Regions from separate parts of the Stenotrophomonas sp. ZAC14D1_NAIMI4_1 genome, predicted to be linked through region 2. Evidence: predicted binding sites of a transcription regulator. Region 2 holds the regulator's gene; each other region holds the start of a gene.
The links. The regulator FliA, encoded in region 2, starts transcription of late flagellar genes. The targets are predictions, from matches to a motif close to TAAAGTTTNNCNNNCNNNGGCCGATAA.

Region 1 (4,495 bases), 500 kb from region 2:
CGAACGCTGCGACAGCTCGCGGATCTCGGTGGCCACCACGGCGAAGCCGCGGCCATGCTGCCCCGCGCGCGCGGCTTCCACGGCGGCATTCAAGGCCAGGATGTTGGTCTGGAAGGCAATGCCGTCGATCACCCCGATGATGTCGACGATGCGCCGCGAGGACGTGTTGATCACCGCCATGGTCGAGACCACTTCATGGACCACGGTGCCGCCGCGCGCCGCCACTTCAGCCGTGCCACCGGCCAGTTCGCTGGCCTGTCGTGCATGGGTGGCGGTGCGCTGCACGGTTTCGGCCAGGCCCTTCATCGACACCGCCGTTTCTTCCAGCGAGGCGGCCTGCTGCTCGGTGCGCTGGGACAGATCGTTGTTGCCCTGCGCGATCTCGCTCGCGCCCACCGCAATGGTGTCGGCGGCGAACTTGATCTGGCCGAGGATGCCGGCCATGGCCTCCACCAGCGCGTTGACGCCCTCGCAGAGATCGGCGATCGGGCCACGCTTGTCGGTCATGTCCACGTGGTGGGTCAGGTCGCCCTGCTTTGCGGCCGCCACCACTTCGCGGGTCTGCGCCACGGCGCGCTGGGTGGCCTGGTTTTCGTGCACCTGCGCGGTGATGTCGGTGGCGTACTTCACGACCTTGAACGGGCGACCGTTCATATCGAGGATGGGATTGTAGGACGCCTGGATCCACACCTCGCGCCCGTCCTTGCCCAGCCGCCGGTACTGGCCCGCGTCATACTCGCCCCGGCCCAGTTTTTCCCAGAACTGGCGGTATTCGGCGCTCTCGCGCTGGTCGGGTTCGACGAACAGGGAATGGTGCCGGCCGCGCACTTCCTCCAGCGTGTAGCCGGTGGCAGCGAGGAAGTTGGCATTGGCGGACAGGATGCGACCGTCCAGGCTGAACTCGATGACCGCCTGTGACTTGTCGATGGCCGCCAACTGGCCTGCCGAATCGGCGGCCTGCAATTTCTGCGCGGTGATGTCCGTGGCGAACTTCACCACCTTGTACGGCCGCCCTTGGCGATCCAGCACCGGATTGTACGAAGCCTGGATCCATATCTCGCGCCCGCCCTTGCCGATGCGCCGGTACTGGCCGGCATCGAACTCGCCGCGCGCCAGCCGCGCCCAGAACTCGCGGTACTCGGCGCTGCGGGCGTGTTCGGGGTCGACGAACAGGGCGTGGTGCTGGCCCTGGATCTCATCAAGGCGGTAGCCCACCGCCTGCAGGAAGTTGTCGTTGGCCTGCAGGATGGTGCCATCCAGGGCGAACTCGATGACCGCCTGCACGCGGTGCAGGGCAGCCACCTGCGCGGCAAGCTCATCCTGTCGGCGGTCCTGCGCGGGCACATCAGTGGTGGTGCGCTGCGCACCCAGCGCGCCCAGCAGCAGGCGCCAGGGTGAGTAACGGGAATGGGAATCGGCCGGCGTCTGCTCACCCGCCGTGAAGCCTGGCATCAGCATCTTGGGTTCCTCGGAGTCCAATAGAATGCAATCCGGCGGGCGGATGCCCGGCGGGGCCATCAATTGCCTGGACTTGCAGACGCGCGGGGGGGGAAGCGTCCTTGTTCGTCTTGCGCGTAAAGCTGGACTGCGGACTGCGGAAGGCGGTACACACAGCGCGGGCCACCCGTCGGGGGCAGCCTGGAGTCCAGCAGCGAAAGGCAGGAGCGGGATCCAGTCAGGTTATCGGCGGGCCGGACGCCACCTTTAGGGCGATCTGCACGACCCGCGCCTTCACAACGCCCGGCGGTACAGCAGCTTGCCCCCGGCCTCGCCCTGGGCCTCGTAGCCATTGCGCTCCAGCAGGGCCACCATCTGCGGGAAGGCCTGCGAGGTCTTCACTTCGATGCAGCCGTAACCCTGCGCGGCTGCCCAGCGCTGCTGGGTTTCCAGCAGCGCCTGGGCGATGCCCTGGCGGCGATGGGCCGGATGGATGCCGCCAACCCAGCTGTAGAAACGCCTGCGATCGAGCGCGTAACCCACCTTGAAGCCGACCAGCTCACCGCCCTGCTCGGCCACCAGCACCAGGTGGCGGCGCCCGGCCAGGCGTTGCGCGTAGGTGGCATGGGTGCGCCCCTGGCCCAGCTCGCCCACGCCCTGCAGCACCTGCAGGGCTTCGTCCAGATTGCCTACTCTTACCAGCATCGTGTTCCTCCGCGGTCAGCGTTGACGCCACATCATCCAGCGCAGCACGGCAATGGCCAGCACGGCCGGCAGGTAGCCGAGACTGCCCACCCACACAAGCAGCGCTGCCGTCACCCAGCCACCGCCGCCACCGAAGATCCACGACGTGTGCTGCAGGACATGCAGTGCCACCGGCAGCAGCAGCGCCGGCGACAGCCGCAGCAGCTGCCAGCGCCAGCCGAGCGGCCCGACGAAGCCAATGATGGCACCGAGCAGTGCGGCGATCGTCACAATGGGGAGTGCAGCGTCCATGTCGGTGTTCGTTTGCAGGATGCAGCAGCCATTGTGGACCACCACCGCCGTTACAGCGATGCGCGCTGCGCCGGGAAGGTTGCAATGACCAACGACCCATTACATCGCGCGTCGCTGCGTGCAGCATCACCTGCATCACGGATGCATCCATTGCAGGGAGAAGCCCATGTTCAAACGTCGCGCGTGTGTCTTGTTGTTGAGCCTGTGCAGTGCCGCCGCCGGCGCCGCTGATGCGCCCTATCGCCCCGCCTTCCATCCGGGCGAGCACAAGGGACCGCCTGCCGGCCGCGTGAATGACGTCCTGGTTCTGGGCAGCCCGCATCTCTCCGCCCTGCCCGATTCGTTCCAGCCGGCGATGCTGGAGCCGCTGCTGTCGCGCCTGCAGGCATGGCAGCCCACGGCCATCGCAGTGGAGAACGTATCGGGCCTGCAATGCGATTTCATGCGCCGCAGCCCGACCCGCTACGCCGACAGCGTGAGCACCTACTGCGTCGACACCGCACCGGCACAGGCCGCAACCGGGCTGGATGTACCGCAAGCCAATGCCGAAATGGAGCGGCTGCTGGCGACATGGCCGAAGGACGCCACGCCGGCCCAGCGGCGCCGGCTGGCGGCGGTGGCCTTGGCCGCCGGCGAACGCGGTTCGGCCATCGTGCAATGGCTGCGCCTGCCCAGCAGCGAACGCCGCGCGGCCGACAGCCTGACCCCGGAACTGGTCGCCTTCCTGGATGCACGCGTGCTGCGCAAGGACGAGGTGAACCTGGTCGCCGCCGAGCTGGCCGCACGGCTGGCGCTGGAACGCCTGTGGTCGGTGGATGACCACACTGCCGATACGGAAACCCCGAAGGAACTGCAGAAGGCCTATGCAAAGGCCATCCGCGGCGCGTGGGACAACCCCGCCAGCAAAGCCCGCCGCGCGGCCTCTGCTCCCTTCGATGACAACGTGGCCCAGCCAGGCGGCGTGCTGGCCCTCTACCGCCACGAGAATTCCCCGCAGACCGCGCAGAACGTCTACGACAGCGACTTCGGCGCTGCCCTGGTCGAACCGTCGCCGGAGGGCTTCGGCCGCAACTACGTGGGCTACTGGGAAACCCGCAACCTGCGCATGGTCGCCAACATCCGCGACGTGCTCGGCCAACACCCGGGCACGCGCATGCTGGCCATCGTGGGTTCGTCACACAAGTGGTACTACGAGGCCTATCTGGACCAGATGCATGATGTGCAGCTGGTGGATGTGGCGCCGCTGCTGCGCTGACGCTACGGGCCGAACGTCTTGACCATCAACGCGGGCGAGACGAACACGCGCAGCCCATGCTCCAAGGGCTGCTGCATGTCGTAGCCGCGCGCATGCGGCCAGCTGCCGGCCCCACCGATCTCGACGAACTCGGCCCCTGCATTGCGGACCACCCGCGCGCCCGGGCTGGATGCGAGGCAGCCGTCAAACACCGGCTCGCCCTGTCCCGCCGCAAACACCTGCACGCGTGCATCACCGCTCAGCACGCTGAAGGACAACAGCAGGCGGACGCCTCCCTGCGCATGCACCACCTGCACGTCGATGCCGTCGGAGGCGTCCACCGACGGTGCGACGCCGAACAATCCGATAAAGGCGGTTTCATCCCAGGCGAACATCAACAACCTCGTCATTGGTAGCGTCGAGCCGTGCTCGACTGCCGTCTGCACAGGCAGTCGAGCACGGCTCGACTCTACCAAGACTGGCCTGCTCAGCGGGGGCGGCGCCCGTTGCGCCACAGTACGGCGCTGGCGCCGATGATGCAGGCCAGGGTAGCCAGCAGTGCGCTGGCCACGCCCCATTGCAGCACCGGCACCAGCGACTGCGCCAGCGGGTCGGCACGCAGCTGTTCCAGTCGCAGGCCGCCGGCCAGGGCCAGCAGCCAGCCGATGCTGGCGGGCGCGTAGGCGCCGGCGATGTGGGTGTTCCAACGGCTCATGGCACTTCCCTGCTGAGGTGGCGATGGGGCGATTGTTCCGCCCCGCCCTCTCACAGGTTGAGACCGTGGCCGGACTCAGCGCGCCCAGCCGCCGCCGAGGGCCGCCATCAGCG
Region 2 (4,495 bases):
CGTCGCGCAGGCGGGTGCGCAGGGTCTTCAGCCGGTTCCGTGACAGCACCAGTTCGCCGATCAGGTTGACGATCGCATCCAGGCGCTTGGTGTCCACGCGCACGGTGTGTTCGGCTTCGGCCACCGGCTTGTTCGCGGCCGGCTTGGCGGCCGCGCGCGGGGCGGGTGCCGGGGCCGGTGCGGCGGCCACCGGTGCGGCGGCCACGGGCTTGGCGCCCGGGACGGCGCCACCATGCAGCTGGTCGAGCAGGGCTTCGAACTCGTCTTCGCTGATCAGGCCATCATCGGCCTTCTTCGGCGGCGCGACGGCAGTCGGTGCGCTGCTGCCATGCAGCTGGTCGAGCAGGGCCTCGAACTCATCGTCGGTGATCAGGTCGCTGCCGGCAGCGGCCGGGGTGGCGGCTGCGGCGGCGCTCGATGCGGGGCTCGCTCCGCCATGCACGTCGAACTGGGCGATCAGTTCCGGCGGGGCGTAGCCGGGTTCAGTGCCGGCGGACACCGCATCGAGCATCGACTGCAGGTAATCCAGCGACTGCTGGGCGGCATCGAAGTGATGGGCCTGCAGCACGGCCTGGCCGGCACGCGCCGCGCCCAGCGCTTCTTCGGCGGCATGGCACAGCTCGACCATGGCGGTGATGCCGAGGAAGCCGGCGCCGCCCTTCAGCGTGTGGTAGCCGCGGAAGACCGCATTGAGCTGGTCGTTGTCCTGGGGTGCCTGTTCCAGCGACACCAGCTGTTCGCCCAGGCGATCCAGGATTTCCTGCGCCTCGATGATGAAATCGGCAGTGATGTCGTCGGCAACAGCGCTCATGCTTACAGCCCCAGGTCCGACAGCAGGTCGTCGGCGTCGTTCTGCGAGACCGCGTGGCGGTCCAGTCCCTTCAGTGCCGGCCCGGCCAGTTCAGGGTCGGTGCGATGCTGTTCCGGCGGCAGGCCGAGCGCGCCAAAGCCTTCGTGCACGCGGCGGACGATGCCGACCACGCGACGGATGATCTGCCCGGTCAGGTCCTGGTAGCTCTGGGTCAGGGCGATCTCGGTCAGGTTGTGGCGGATGCGTTCCAGCTGCGCGTCCTGGCCCGGCTGCAGGCCATCGGCACGCAGCTGTTCGGTCAGGGCGCGGCATTCTTCGGCCAGGTCCAGGGTGCGGTGGGTGGCCTGTTCGGTCATCGCCACGACGTGGTCCAGGCGTGCGCAGGCATCATCCAGCTCGCCGGCCTCGTCGGGCACGGTCGGCAGCTCGCCCAGGGCCTGGCCGAGTTCGCGGGCCAGCCGCGAAAGACCGCTCATCATCGGCTGGGTGCGCGCGGCCACCAGGCTGTCGATGCGCTGGCGCCAGGCGGCCTCGTCACCGGATTCCAATGCATCCAGGGCTTCCTGCAGGCGCAGGGCAAGGGCGCTTCTGTCGACCTGTGCGTCCATCAGGCGCTCGCCGCCAGGCGTTCGAAGATCTTGCCCAGCTTTTCTTCCAGGGTCTGCGCGGTGAACGGCTTGATGATGTAGCCGTTGACGCCGCTCTGGGCCGCTTCGATGATCTGCTCGCGCTTTGCTTCGGCGGTGACCATCAGCACCGGCAGGGTCTTCAGCTTGGCATCGGCACGGATCGCCTTCAGCAGCTCGATGCCGGTCATCACCGGCATGTTCCAGTCGGTGACCACGAAATCGAACGGCTGGCTCTGCAGCATCGACAGCGCGGCATGCCCGTCCTCGGCTTCGGCGGTGTTGGTGAAGCCCAGATCGCCCAGCAGGTTCTTGACGATGCGACGCATGGTCGAGAAGTCGTCGACGATCAGGATGCGCATGTTCTTGTTCAAAGCAGAGTTCCTTTGTTGTTCACTGCGGGCGGCCGGGGGCAGCCGCCTCGCGCATGTTCATTGTTCGAGGCCGGCGTCGACCGCCTCGAACACCTTGAGCCGGCCGCGCAGGCGCAGCACGGCCTGGCCGTGGATCTGGCAGACCCGCGATTCGCTCACGCCGAGCACCGCGCCGATCTCCTTCAGGTTCAGCTCCTGCTCGTAGTACAGCGAGAGCACCAGCTGTTCGCGCTCGGGCAGGTGGCCGATGGCCTTGCCCAGCTCGCGGCCGAACTCGCCACGCTCCAGCACCTGCTGCGGGGTCGGGCCACCCTGGGCGACCGTATCCAGCTCGCCCTGGTCCTCGATGCGCGACTCCAGGCTCAGCACCTGGCCGCGCGAGGCGTCTTCCATCAGGCGCAGGTACTCGGGCAGGGGCATGTCCATCGCCGCGGCCACTTCAGTGGCGCTGGCGGCACGGCCGCTGCTCTGTTCCAGCCGGCGGATGGTGGCGGCCGCGTCGCGGGCACGGCGGTGCACCGAACGCGGCACCCAGTCGCCACGGCGGATCTCGTCGATCATCGAGCCACGGATGCGGATCGAGGCGTAGGTCTCGAACGAGGCGCCCTGGTCGGCGTCGTAGCTTCGCGAGGCTTCGATCAGGCCCATCATGCCGGCCTGGATCAGGTCGTCCACCTCGACGCTGGCCGGCAGGCGCGCCGCCAGGTGGTGGGCGATGCGCCGCACCAGGTCCGAGTGCTGGGCGATGACGTCGGTCGCGCTCGAGCGCTGGACTTCCTTGTACTGGGCTGCGCCTTTCATACGGTCACCCCACGCTGCTTGAGGATGCGTTCGAGGAAGAATTCGACGCCACCACGCGGTTCGGTCGGCGCCTGCCAGCGGGCGGTACGGCGGGCGATCTCGGTGATCGCCAGCGCGGCCGGGCTGGACGGGTAGGCCTTGACCACCGGCTGCTGGCGCTGCACCGACAGGCGCAGCCAGTCATCCTGCGGCACGCAGCCGAGGTAGTTCAGCGAGACATCGGCGAGGAACTTCTCGCAGACGCGGGTCAGCTTCTCGTACAGCACGCGGCCTTCGTTGGGGTCGCGCACCATGTTGGCCACCACCTGGATGCGATCCACGCCACGTTCGCGCGACAGCACCTTGATGAGCGCGTAGGCGTCGGTGATCGAGGCCGGCTCATCGCAGACCACCACCACGGTGTCCTGCGCGGCCTGGCAGAAGGTCAGCACGCCGTCGTTGATGCCGGCGGCGGTGTCCACCACCATGATGTCCAGCTCGCGTTCCAGCTCGGAGAACACGTTGACCAGGCCGACATGTTCGGCTGGGGCCAGTTCGGCCATGTGCCGGCGGCCCGACGCGGCCGGTACCACCAGCACGCCGTTGGGGCCCTCGATGATCACGTCTTCCAGGCTGCAGCGGCCGGCCACCAGGTCGGCCAGGGTGAACTTGGGGTTCAGGCCGAGGATGACGTCGATGTTGGCCAGGCCGAGGTCGGCGTCCAGCAGCAGGGTGCGTTTGCCCATGCCGGCCAGCGCCACGGCCAGGTTGGCCGACACGTTGGTCTTGCCCACGCCGCCCTTGCCGCCGGTCACCGCGATGGTGCGGACAGGGCCGAGCGGCTCGCTGCGGGTAGCCGACAGCGGGAAGGTATTGGTCAGCTTGGCGTACTCACGCGACGGCATGGTTCAACTCCGGGTTGCAGGGCATATCGGCCGCTCGGCGCAAATCTTCAAGGCGAAGTACGAGATTGGCTGCACTGGCCCGGTGCAGGTCCTCCGGGACGTCCTGGCCATCGGTCACCCAGGTGATCGGCAGGGCATGGTCGACGGCCACCGACAGGGCGTTGCCGAAGCGGCCGGTCTCGTCCAGCTTGCTCAGCACCAGGCCCTGCAGGTTGGCCGCGCCGAAGCGGCGGACGACCTCGTCCATGTCGCCGAAGCTGGTATTGGCCGGCAGTACCAGCAGGGTGCGCACCTGGCGGGCGGCCCGCAGCCACTGCAGCTGGGCGGCAAGGGCGCGATCACGCGGGCCCAGGCCGGCGGTATCGATCAGCACCAGCTTGTAGTCCTGCAGGCGCTCCAGCAGCTGGTCCAGGTCGGTGCCGCTGTTGGCTTCGTGCACCGCGATGCCGAGCTGGCGGCCGTAGCCGTACAGCTGCTCGCGGGCGCCGACGCGCAGGGTGTCGGTGGTCACCAGGGCCACGTCGCGCGGGGCGTGCTTCTCGGCGAAGCGCGAGGCCAGCTTGGCGATGGTGGTGGTCTTGCCGGCGCCGGTCGGGCCGACCAGGGCGATCACGCCGCCTTCTTCCAGCGGGTCGACCGGGGCGATCGGCAGCTTGCGCGAGATCAGCCCCAGCATCAGGCCGCGGCCGCGGTGGGCCTCGGTCTCCAGCGGGATCTGTATGGCCACGTCGCGGGCGAGGCCGGCATCGAAGCCGTACTCGTCCATCAGGTCCAGCGCGGTGGCGCGCACCGCACTGCCACGCAGGCGCTCGTCGGTGAAGCGGTTCATCTCACGCTCGATGACCTGGCGCATGCCGGCCACTTCCTGGCGAAGCTGGCGGATCTCGCCGTCATCGGCGGCCACCATGGTCAGGGCCGGGACCGGGGCCAGCTGCGGGGCCGGTGCCGGCGTCGGTGCGGCTTCGGCAAGCGGCGCTGCGTCGTTGGCAGGCGCGGCGG
Region 3 (4,495 bases), 540 kb from region 2:
GAACACGGCGGCGGCCTGGTCCAGTTCCGCTGCCTGTCCGGCCATTGCGCGCGCGGCTGCACTGGCTTCCTCGACCAGCGCGGCATTCTGCTGGGTGGCCTCGTCCATCTGCGCGATGGTCTGGTTGACCTGTTCGATGCCAGCCGCCTGCTCGACGCTGGCCTGGGCGATCTGCTGCACCAGGTGCCCGGTCTGGCCCGCGGCAGCGGTCAGCTGACCGATGGCGGCCTCGGTCTGGCGGGCGATGGTGATGCCCGCTTCCACGCTGCCAGTGGATTCATCGATCAATGCCTTGATGTCCTTGGCCGAGGCCGCCGCGCGCTGGGCCAGGGTGCGCACTTCGCTGGCGACCACGGCGAAGCCGCGGCCCTGTTCGCCCGCGCGGGCCGCCTCGACCGCTGCATTGAGGGCCAGGATGTTGGTCTGGAACGCGATGCCGTCGATCAGGCTGACCATTTCGCCGATACGCAGCGAAGAAGCGTTGATCTGGCCCATCACGCGCACTACGTCCTGCACCGCGTGCGCGGTCTGCTGCAGGGCCTCGCCGGCACTGCGCGAAGCCGCATCGGCCTGCTGTGCATGCTCGGCGTTCTGGCGGACGGTGGAGGTCAGCTCTTCCATCGATGCAGCGGTTTCCTCCAGGTTCGCGGCCTGGCTTTCGGTACGCCGCGAGAGGTCGGCGTTGCCTGCGGCAATCTCATCGGACGCGCTGGCGATCGAACCGGAGGCCTGCTGGATGCGGCGGATGATGCCGGCGAGGTTTTCCGCCGTGCGGTTGGTGTCGCGCTGCATGGCGGCAAACACGCCCTGGAAATCGCCGTCGATGCGGCGGGTCAGGTCGCCCTCGGCCATCGCACCCAGCACTTTCGACAACGCACCGAGGCTGCCGTCAGCGGTGGCCATCAGACGGTTGAGGTCTTCGATCATGCGGCGGAAATCGTGGCGGTAGGCGGTGGCATCACCACGCGCGCTGAAGTCACCGGCTGCGGCGGCCGATGCCAGGCGCTGGATGTCCTGGTTGATCGCGTGCAGGCTGGCCTTGGCGGCATCCATCGATTCGTGCAGCATCGCGCGGCTGCCCGGCAGGCGCCGTGCGTCGCGGCTGAGGTCGCCCTGGGCATACTGGTTCAGTACCTCGATGGCGTCGACGATCGCGTCCAGGTGCTCGAAGACCATGGTGTTCATGCCCTGCGCCAGCTCGCCGTAGACGCCGGGGAAATCCACCGGCATGCGGTGGCTGATGTCCTCGGCGGCATGCTTGCCGATCATCAGCTGGGTCTGCTGCGAGAAGCGCTGCAGCAGGCCGACCATGCCGTCGGTGGCGCGCAGCATCTGGCCCACTTCGTCGGGGCTGTCGTCCTGGTGGCGGATGCTGAGATCGCCGCGGGTCACCGCACTGATCGACGCCTGCACCTGCGCCAGTGGGCGGGTCAGGCTGCGCGAGATCAGCCATGCGGCGACGATGCCCAGGCCCAGGCTGAGCATGCCGAACAGGCTGAGCAGCGCGGTCGTGCGTGCGGCCAGTGCCTGCATCTCCTTGGCGGCTTCGTCGACCAGGGTCTGCTGAAGTTCGGCGAACTCGGCCAGCGCGGCGTTCCAATCGGCGGCAGCCGGGCCGGCACGGGTCAGCAGCTGCGTGCTGGCCGCATCGAAATCGCCGGCCAGCATCGCCGCATCGAGGTCGCGGTTGAGTGCAACGGTGGCCTGCTGCTTCTGGGCAACCTTGGCGCGCATCGTTTCGGCCAGCGGGCTGGTGGCCGGGCGCTCGGTGAAGTGGGTCCAGATCTGGTCGTAGCGCTCCGACATCGCATGCGCCCTGGCAATGTCTTCGCCCAGGCCCTGGCCGCGCTTGATCAGCATGTCGCGGCGCAGGAGCAGCAGTTCCTTGTTGATGATGAGCATGTCGTACAGCTCGCCCATGCGGGTGACGCGGACGTTCACGGCGTTGTCGAACTGTTGCCGCTGCTGGTGATTGCTGTGCAGGGCGATCGCAAGAATGGTGGCGATCAGGAGAAGCAGGATGGAAAAGCCCGCAGTGAGGCGGGTGCCAACCTTGAAGCGGCGCAGCGTGTTCATTTTGTGAAATCCGGTAGTCGTTGTAGGCCCGACTGCCGGGCGTGTCTGCACAGGAAAGAGTCCCGGCAAGCAGTACAACGATAGCGGCGGCGCAGGCTGAAGCTTTAGCGCCGGGGACAGGATTTTTTTCGGAGGTGCCTGCAGGTCAGGCGATGCAGAGTACGAACACGGCCGACAGGGCGAGCATCAGCACGAAAACCCGCCGGCTGAGGGCCAGGCAGGCCAATCCAGCGGCCAGCGCCCAGGCGCCGAGCAGCACGCACGCCAGCAGCCACAGCCCCATACCCATCAACGAGCCGGACACCACGCCCGACAGCGCCAGTGCCTTGAACAGGCCCACGCCCAGCACGCTGCCCAGCATTCCGGCCTGCAAGGCAACGGCATCATGGCGGGGGGGCAGGGCGGTGATGCATGGCCTGCACTGTGCAGGAAGCCACATCCACGCCATGTGTTTTTTGCGGTTCAGCGAAGGGGCTGGATGCCTTTGCAGCCAGACAGCTCCCCCTCGCTCACGTGTCGTCGTCCAGCGCGTCCCCATCCCAGTCGGCCGGCACGTCATCGGCCTGCAGCCCATCCGGGTCGACGGGTTCGAGCAGCGTGTAGTCATCGCGACGCGGGTCGCGGATGCCGAGGCCGACGTACGTGGCTTCCAGTGCAGCGGTATGGGCGCGCCGCCGCAGTTGTGCCGGCGTAGCCAGGGTGCCGCCGAGCCAGGCCGCAGCCGCGGCGGGCTCGAGGAACACCGGGCCATCGGGCGACAACGGGGCAGGGATGGCAGGGTTGCCATCGGTCAGGATCGAAAACGTATCGCGCTGCTGGCCCGCGTCATCCTGCCAGTGCTCCCACAGCCCCGCCGCCAGCAGCGCTACGCCATCCTGGCGCTGGACGAACATCGGCCAGGGCGGCCGTCGCTGCCGGTCCCATTTGAAGTAGCCGGTCATCGGCACGATGCAGCGGCGCTTGTTCCAGGCATCGGCGAAGATGCGGCTGCGTGGCGCGCGTTCCAGCCGCGCGGTAACCGTGGTGTAGGGCGTGGACGGCTGCTTCGACCAGCGCGGCACCAGGCCCCACTGCATGTCCGCAACGACGGTGCCCGCGGCTGCATCGGATGCCCCGGCGGCCCAGACCCATGCGTGGCCGTCCTTGCCGATGTTGTAGCGCGTATCGGCACCGGCCAACGCGGCAGATACTTCGCCGGGCAGGTCAGCGGGAAAGCTTTCCGCGTCGACGAAGGCCTGCACGAAGCGCCGCATGCCCGCCCCGCCGCGTCAGTGCGGCGCGTGCGCCTGCAGTACGTCGCGGCCGTGCGGGGTCAGGTCGATGTCACCGTCTTCGGCCTGCACCGCAAGCCCGGCTGTGACCGCCCAGGTGGCGTCGTCGCCCTTCACCGGTTGCGCATCGGCGATCGCGCGCAGGATCTGCAGCTGTCCGGCCGTCAGGGGCGCGTCCATGTTCATACACCCAGTACCCGCGGCAGTTGCCAGTCGGCCACGCGCGCATTGCTCACCGCCTGGTGGCAGCCGCAGTCATCGCAACGGAACAGGGTGCCACCGGGAAGATGCAGCAGGTTGCCTTCGGTAGACGATGTCGTGGCATCGCAGTGCTTGCAGGTCACCGTCAGCGCGGTAATGCGTTCGACGCCACCGGCCATGTTGAAGACGGCCTCGAAGGCGCGAATGGCGAAGTGACCGGTGTCCGACATGGGAAAGGGGCTGCCAGGAAGAAGGTGCATTCATCGTCACACTTTCCCCTGTGACGGCACCGTCAGCCCGATGCGGCGGCGAGGTCAACGCGGCCTCCGGCAGGCGCAGCCCCTGCCAGCGGCAAGGGCTGCGGTCCGGGGGCTCAGGCCGCCTTGCGGCGGCGGTCCACCAGCATCGACACGCCCCACAGCAGCAGGCCGCCGATGGCGGTGGCGGCACCGACATAGCCGGTGGTGGCCGGGCTGAAGCCGGCGCTGATGGCCATGCCGCCCAGCCACGGGCCCAGCGCATTGGCGGTATTGAAGGCGGCGTGGTTGGAGGCGGCGGCCAGCGTCTGCGCCTCGCCGGCCACATCCATCAGACGGGTCTGCAGCACGGCTGCCAGCGCGCCCATGGTGCCCACGGTGATGATCATCGGGCCGATGGTCCACACCGATTGTGCGGCCAGCGGGTACAGCAGCAGCATCACGATGGACCACACCAGCACCACGGCCGCGGCCTTGAAGTGGAACTTGTCCACCAGCCAGCCGCCGGCGATGTTGCCGATGATCGCGCCGATGCCGAACACACCCACCGCCAGCGGCATCCACGACTCGGCCACGCCGGTCACCTGCACCAGGGTCGGTGCGAGGTAGGTGAACACGCAGAACATGCCCGCAAAGCCGACCGCGCCGATGGCCAGCGCCAGCCAGACCTGGGTGGTGTTGAACGCGCGC

Region 1: a site for FliA is predicted at 1,681-1,707, ahead of C1927_RS12835 (methyl-accepting chemotaxis protein). Genes of this name have one in related genera too.
Region 3: a site for FliA is predicted at 2,157-2,183, ahead of C1927_RS13040 (methyl-accepting chemotaxis protein). Genes of this name have one in related genera too.

What each region holds. Positions count from the first base shown of each region.
Region 1 covers NZ_CP026001.1:2,770,027-2,774,521, forward strand. The annotation lists gene C1927_RS12835 (methyl-accepting chemotaxis protein) at 1-1,458, opposite strand, end outside; gene C1927_RS12840 (GNAT family N-acetyltransferase) at 1,732-2,142, opposite strand; gene C1927_RS12845 (hypothetical protein) at 2,158-2,433, opposite strand; gene C1927_RS12850 (DUF5694 domain-containing protein) at 2,600-3,688, shown strand; gene C1927_RS12855 (hypothetical protein) at 3,691-4,062, opposite strand; gene C1927_RS12860 (hypothetical protein) at 4,155-4,382, opposite strand; gene C1927_RS12865 (efflux transporter outer membrane subunit) at 4,458-4,495, opposite strand, start outside.
Region 2 covers NZ_CP026001.1:2,272,666-2,277,160, forward strand. The annotation lists gene C1927_RS10525 (chemotaxis protein CheA) at 1-811, opposite strand, end outside; gene C1927_RS10530 (protein phosphatase CheZ) at 814-1,419, opposite strand; gene cheY (chemotaxis response regulator CheY) at 1,419-1,811, opposite strand; gene C1927_RS10540 (RNA polymerase sigma factor FliA) at 1,869-2,612, opposite strand; gene C1927_RS10545 (MinD/ParA family protein) at 2,609-3,496, opposite strand; gene flhF (flagellar biosynthesis protein FlhF) at 3,483-4,495, opposite strand, start outside.
Region 3 covers NZ_CP026001.1:2,808,235-2,812,729, reverse strand. The annotation lists gene C1927_RS13040 (methyl-accepting chemotaxis protein) at 1-2,076, opposite strand, end outside; gene C1927_RS13035 (hypothetical protein) at 2,222-2,437, opposite strand; gene C1927_RS13030 (SOS response-associated peptidase family protein) at 2,586-3,329, opposite strand; gene C1927_RS13025 (hypothetical protein) at 3,345-3,533, opposite strand; gene C1927_RS13020 (hypothetical protein) at 3,530-3,778, opposite strand; gene C1927_RS13015 (MFS transporter) at 3,922-4,495, opposite strand, start outside.